2 regions of the Ectopseudomonas mendocina genome follow, and region 2 is predicted to be linked to the other one. Evidence: predicted binding sites of a transcription regulator. Region 2 holds the regulator's gene; the other holds the start of a gene.
The links. Region 2 encodes FliA, which starts transcription of late flagellar genes. Its sites were predicted from a motif close to CTAAAGTTTNNNNNNNNNNNGCCGNTAA; they were not measured.

Region 1: a site for FliA is predicted at 1,796-1,823, ahead of C7A17_RS01135 (methyl-accepting chemotaxis protein). Genes of this name have one in related genera too.

What each region holds. Positions count from the first base shown of each region.
Region 1 is NZ_CP027657.1:226,356-229,816, reverse strand. It holds gene C7A17_RS01140 (ATP-binding protein) at 1-376, shown strand, start outside; gene C7A17_RS01135 (methyl-accepting chemotaxis protein) at 454-1,764, opposite strand; gene C7A17_RS01130 (AraC family transcriptional regulator) at 1,887-2,885, opposite strand; gene C7A17_RS01125 (dicarboxylate/amino acid:cation symporter) at 3,227-3,461, shown strand, end outside.
Region 2 is NZ_CP027657.1:4,466,256-4,469,716, forward strand. It holds gene flhF (flagellar biosynthesis protein FlhF) at 1-993, shown strand, start outside; gene fleN (flagellar synthesis regulator FleN) at 1,083-1,913, shown strand; gene fliA (RNA polymerase sigma factor FliA) at 1,910-2,656, shown strand; gene C7A17_RS20645 (chemotaxis response regulator CheY) at 2,765-3,139, shown strand; gene C7A17_RS20650 (protein phosphatase CheZ) at 3,159-3,461, shown strand, end outside.

The DNA of each region.
Region 1 (3,461 bases), 1.5 Mb from region 2:
CTACCGCGACAAGCGCGTGGAAGCGACGCTGGATGTACCCGAGCATAGCCAGATCACCATGGAGCGCGGCGCGCTGATGGAACTGCTCGGTAACCTGCTGGAGAACGCCTACCGGCTATGTCTGCATCGTGTGCACATTCGCCTGGAGCCGCTGGCCGGTGGCTGCCTGATCACCATCGAGGACGATGGGCCTGGTGTGCCGCCGGATCAACGTGCGCGCGTGCTGCAGCGCGGCGAACGCCTGGATGCGCAGAATCCGGGGCAGGGTATCGGCCTGGCGGTGGTCGAGGACATCGTCGAGAGCTACGACGGTGAGCTGAGCCTGGAAGAGTCGGAGTTGGGCGGGGCGTGTTTCCGGGTGCGTTTGTACGATTGAGGCTGTAGGGCGCGCCGCGCGCACCGCTGTTTTCCACGGTGCGCATGGCGCAGCCTACCTTTGCCTTGTCGTCGTGCTCAGAGCTGCGTCGCGAAACGCTCCACGGCCTTGACCACGCGCTGCGCGCCATCTTGGATTTCTTCGATGACCTGACCGGCCTGGGCGGACAGTTCCAGGCCAAGTTCGGCCTGGCTCTTGCCGCGGTCGATGATCTCCACGGCGCGTTCGGCGAGTTGCTGGTTCTGCTCGACCACACTGGTGATTTCCACGGTAGCGGCGCTGGTGCGCGAGGCCAGTTGGCGAACTTCGTCGGCGACCACGGCGAAGCCGCGGCCCTGCTCGCCGGCGCGCGCCGCCTCGATGGCCGCATTGAGTGCCAGCAGGTTGGTCTGTTCGGCAATGCTGCTGATGTTCTTGACGATGGAGCCGATCAGTTGGGACTGCTTGTCCAGCGCTTCGATGCCTTGCGCGGCTTCCTGCATGCGGTTGGCCAGTTCATGCATGGCGTTGAGCATCTGCTGCACCACGGCGGCGCCATTTCGCGCGCTGCTATCGGTGCCTTTAGAGGTGTCGAAGGCGATACCAGCCGCTTCGGCCACTTCCGCCTCACGCATGACCTGATCGGTGATCACGGTGGCGAACTTGACCACCTTGTACAGCCGGTTGTTGGCATCGGTAATGGGGTTGTAGGAGGCTTCCAGCCAGACATCGCGACCGAGGCTGTCCACGCGCTTGAAGCGGTCGACGACGAATTCGCCACGGCGCAGCTTGTCCCAGAACGCTTTGTATTGCGGTGACTTGGCCTCAGCCGGATCGCAGAAGATGTTGTGATGCTTGCCTTGAACTTGCGCCAGGGTGTAGCCCATCGCGTCGAGGAAGGGCTTGTTGGCGGTAAGCACCACGCCATCGAGGTTGAACTCGATCACGGCGGTGGAACGCTGCAATGCCTTGATCAGGTTCTCGTGCTCGCGCGAGGACTCGATGGTACGAGTCAGGTCGCTGGCAAACAGCGAGAACTGCTTGATTCGTCCCTGGCTGTCGCGAATAGGTTGCAGGATCGAGCGCAACCACGCCTCTTCACCATTGCCACGCTTGAGGCGAATGACGCCAGCCAGGTGCTCGCCACGTTCCAGGGCATGGCGGACACGGTGATGGAAGTCCAGATTGCGCACGTGATCGGGAATCATCTCCAGCAGGTTCCGGCCGTGCAGTTGTTCGGCACGGTAGAGCATTTCCTGCTCGAAGTTGCGGTTGACCGATTCGATGCGACCCTGTGGATCCAGATACAGGGCGAGCATTTCCTCGTTCAGGCTGGAACGTACCTGTTCGATGGACGCCAGTTCTTCACGCAGGGCTTGCAGCTCTTGTTTCAGGCGGGTGGCGAACATCGCTGGGATTCTCTGGATTGGGCTGGGAGTTATGTCGGCCTTGCCTGGCGATTGTTTAAGACAAAATCCATTGAATGTCCGGGTGATTGTTGCGATTTATGGCAGCTTCGCCAGGGCCTTTCTCAGCCTTCCTGGGCTCGATAGGCGCCTGGCGTCAGTCCTGTCCATTTCTTGAAGGCGCGGTGGAAAGCCGAAGGTTCGGAGAAACCGAGTTGCTCGGCGATGTCCTGGATCGCCAGTTCATCTCGGCCCAGGTGATAGATGGCCAAGTCGCGCCGCAGATGATCCTTGAGCTCCTGGAAGCTGGTGCCTTCTTCGCGCAAATGGCGACGCAGCGTTTGTGGGCTGGTGTGCAGGTGTTGGGCGACGTGTTCCAGGTCGGCCCAGGTGCGACAGTCCCGGCCCAGCAGGCGGCGGATCTGGCTGGTCAGGCTGTCGCCGCCATCTGGGCGTGCCAGCAGATCGGCGGGGGAATGTTGGAGAAACTGCTTGAGCGTACGTTCGTCCTGCAGCAGTGGCATGCTCAGGTAGCGGGCATGGAACAGCAGGCTGGTCTGTCCGGCGGAGAACCGCCGGCTACTGGGGAACAGCAGTTCGTACTCGGCGGCGTGCTCCGGTTCGGGGTAGGCGAAGGTGGCCTCTTCCAGGCGAATGCGCTGGCCGATCAGCCAACTGCCGAGGCGGTGCCAGATCACCAGCAGGCTTTCCACCAGGAAGTGATCCGGATCCCACAGGGTGCTGTCGTCGACGCTCAGCCGCGCCCAGTCGCCTTCACGCTGCAGGCGGATCACCGGTGCGTCCGGGAACAGGCCGTAGAACAGCGCGCCGCGGCTCAGCGCCTTTTCCAGGCTGCGGCAGTGGATGATGGCGTGCCCCATCATGGCGAAGGTGCCGCGTCGGCTCGGCTGGCGCCCGAAGCCCAGGTACTCGTCATCCAGTGCTTCCCAGAGCAACTGCATCAGCCGAGCGAACTGCTCGGGGGCAATGCGTGCGCGGGGTTCCTGAAGGATCGCCGGCTGGATGCCGGCGCCGCGCAGAATGCCCTCGCAGGCCAGGTTCTGGCGCTGGGCGCCGCGCAGAGCGGCGCGGACGAAATGGCTGGCGATGGTGCGTTCGCGCATGGGCAGGCCCGTCGAGGTGGTCGCCGATGGTAGCCAGAGCAGCCTGCACCCAACAAGTCACCTGCATGACCCGTGTGCGGATGGATATCCGCCAGGCCCTGGCATCTGGTCGTGCGGAAAACCGCCACAGATGAAATTATTGCTTGGCTATCTAAATATATAAATTATTGTTTTTATTGGTTTTTTTATATTTTTTCGGAGTGGCATGCGGCTTGCGATAAGGCGAGCAAGGCTGCGGTTCACGCGCCTCGACAATAAACCCCTCCAGATGGAGGGAACATGCTTACAAAAGGGCTACGCAGTATCGGAAGGATGCACTGCGTGGTCACTGAGGAACTGCCATGACGACCGACGTTATCCGTCAACCGTTCTACAAAATGCTCTACGTACAGGTTCTGGTCGCAATCACCATCGGCATCCTGCTCGGCCACTTCTACCCGGAAACCGGTGTAGCGCTGAAGCCGCTCGGCGATGGTTTCGTCAAGCTGATCAAGATGGTCATTGCCCCGATCATCTTCTGCACCGTGGTCAGCGGCATCGCGGGCATGCAGGACATGAAAGCGGTTGGTAAAACCG
Region 2 (3,461 bases):
GTCAAGCCGCAGCGCCCGGTCGAGGCCGCAGTGCCTGCTACGCCGGCTGTCGACCCCCGAGCGCTGGATGCCATGCGTTTCGAGCTGCACGGCCTGCGTGAGCTGATCGAAGTGCAACTGGGCTCCATTGCCTGGGGCCAACTGCAAAATCGTCGTCCGCAACAAGCCAATCTGTGGCGTCGCCTGCAGCGCATGGGCCTGTCTGCCGAGCTGTCGCAGGCGCTGCTGAGCAAGGTGGCAGGCGTGGCCGAGCCGCGTCAGGCCTGGCGCATGCTGCTGGCGCACCTGGCCCACGCGATCAGAACGCCGAAGGTAGAACCGCTGGAGGAGGGCGGGGTGATTGCCTTGGTCGGCCCGGCTGGCATGGGCAAGACCACCACCCTAGCCAAGCTGGCCGCGCGTTACGTGCTTAAGTACGGCGCGCAGCAGGTCGCTCTGGTGAGCATGGACAGTTACCGTATTGGCGCGCAGGAGCAACTCAAGACCCTGGGGCGTATCCTGGGGGTATCGGTGACTCAGGTCGATCCTGGTCAGTCGTTGCTGCAGGCGCTGACTCCGCTGGCGAAAAAGCGTGTGGTGCTCGTCGATACTGCGGGCCTGCCGGGTAACGATCCCGCACTGCGTCTGCAACTGGAAAGCCTGGCTTCGGCGCGTATCAATGCGAAAAATTATCTGGTTCTGGCTGCAACAAGTCAGAGCCAAGTGCTCAAGGCGGCCTACCATAGTTACAAGCGTTGTGGACTGGCAGGCTGCATACTGACGAAACTGGACGAGGCGGCGAGCCTGGGCGAGGTTTTAGGTCTGGCTATAGGCCAGCATCTGCCGGTAGCCTATGTCACGGACGGGCCGCGTATTCCGGACGATCTGCAGGTGCCGCGCAGTCATCAACTGGTCAGTCGCGCGGTAGGTTTGCAGGCCGCCGAGGAGCCGAGCGAAGATGCCATGGCGCAGATGTTCGCCGGGCTATACCACAGTCCGGCACGTGCCGGCTGAAGCGACGAGAACAGTGCATCCTCCCGCGTGGTTGGCGGGAGTGAACGGCCAAATGGCCAAGTCGAAGTTAGACAAGGTGTAGAAATAACATGGGTATGCATCCCGTACAGGTGATTGCGGTGACTGGCGGCAAGGGTGGCGTCGGCAAGACCAACGTGTCGGTCAATCTGTCCATGGCCCTGGCCGATCTCGGCCGTCGGGTGATGCTGATGGACGCTGACCTTGGCCTGGCCAACGTCGACGTTCTGTTGGGCCTGACGCCCAAGCGCACCCTGGCCGATGTGATCGCAGGTGAATGCGATCTGCGTGACGTGCTGCTGCAGGGGCCGGGCGGCATCCGTATCGTGCCGGCGGCGTCCGGTACGCAGAGCATGGTCAGTCTTACGCCGATGCAGCACGCCGGCCTGATCCAGGCATTCAGCGATATCAGCGAAAACCTGGACGTACTGGTGATCGATACTGCGGCCGGTATTGGCGATGCGGTGGTCAGCTTCGTTCGCGCGGCGCAGGAAATTCTCGTAGTGGTGTGCGATGAGCCGACCTCGATCACCGACGCCTACGCGCTGATCAAATTGCTCAATCGTGACCACGGTATCAGCCGCTTCCGCGTGTTGGCCAACATGGCCCACAGCCCGCAGGAAGGGCGCAATCTCTTTGCTAAGCTGACCAAGGTGACGGATCGTTTCCTCGATGTCGCCCTGCAGTATGTCGGTGCCGTGCCCTACGATGAGTGTGTGCGTAAAGCCGTGCAGAAGCAGCGTGCCGTCTATGAAGCCTTCCCACGATCCAAGTGCGCCCTGGCGTTCAAGGCGATAGCTCAGAAGGTCGACACCTGGCCGTTGCCGGCCAATCCCCGTGGCCATCTGGAATTTTTCGTCGAGCGTCTGGTGCATCAACCGACTGCAGACTCGGCCGTATGACAGCAGCCTCTGGACTTCGTATGTACAACAAGGCTCAGGCGCAGGATTCCCAGCATCAGCTGATCGAACGCTATGCGCCGCTGGTCAAGCGGATTGCCTATCACTTATTGGCCCGTCTGCCGGCCAGCGTGCAGGTCGATGACCTGATCCAGGCCGGCATGATCGGCCTGCTCGAAGCCTCGCGCAAATACGACTCCAGCAAGGGTGCCAGCTTCGAAACCTTCGCCGGTATCCGTATTCGTGGTGCCATGCTCGATGAGGTGCGCAAGGGGGATTGGGCGCCGCGTTCGGTACACCGCAACAGCCGTATGGTCAGCGATGCGATTCGTGTTGTTGAAGCCAGAACGGGGCGTGACGCTAAAGATCACGAAGTTGCGGCCGAACTCCAATTGAGTCTGGAGGATTACTACGGCATTCTTGGCGACACTTTGGGCAGCCGCCTGTTCAGCTTCGACGACCTGTTGCAGGACGGCGAGCATGGCGGGTTGCACGAAGACGCCGGGCACACCCACCTCGAACCTTCGCGGGACCTCGAAGACGAACGCTTCCAGGCGGCTTTGGCCGATGCCATCGCTGGTTTGCCGGAGCGTGAACGTCTCGTGCTGGCGCTGTATTACGACGAAGAACTGAACTTGAAAGAAATCGGCGAAGTGCTGGGGGTTAGCGAGTCACGCGTCAGCCAGTTGCATAGCCAGTGCGCAGCGCGTCTGCGTTCGCGGCTAAGTGAATGGCGCGCTGGCTGAACAGCGTATTCGCAGGCTTAAACGGCCTGTTAACGGTTTCATGATTAAAGGACGTGGTTGCGAGCGCAATACGTTTGGGACTGTACGGAGGTCGACTTGGACAAGAACATGAAAATCCTCATCGTTGACGATTTCTCGACGATGCGACGGATCATCAAGAACCTCTTGCGGGATTTGGGTTTCACCAACACCGCAGAAGCCGACGATGGCACCTCGGCGCTGCCGATGCTGCAAAGCGGCAGCTTCGACTTTCTGGTGACCGACTGGAACATGCCCGGTATGACCGGCATCGACCTGCTACGTGCCGTGCGCGCCGACGAACGTCTGAAGCACCTGCCGGTGTTGATGGTGACGGCCGAAGCCAAGCGCGATCAGATCATCGAGGCGGCCCAAGCCGGTGTGAACGGCTATGTGGTCAAACCCTTCACTGCCCAGGTGCTGAAGGAAAAGATCGAGAAGATCTTCGAGCGGGTCAACGGCTGATGTCGGCCGCGAGGGTGCTATGGAACACGATGACTCCACGCTGGGTGACCTTGAGTCGACCCTGAAAAGCAACGCCCGCGATCTGGTCGATAGCCTCGAACAAGGCAACTTCGGCGCCGCGGTACAACTGATTAATGAGCTCAACAAGGTTCGTGATCGTGGCCTGTATCACGAGGTCGGCAAGCTGACCCGTGAGCTGCACAATGCCATTGTCAATTTCCAGCTTGATCCGCGTATGCCGCATGCCCAGGAGCTGTCGCAGATCGCCGATGCCACCGAACGCCTGAATTATGTGGTCACCATGACCGAGAAGGCTGCCAAC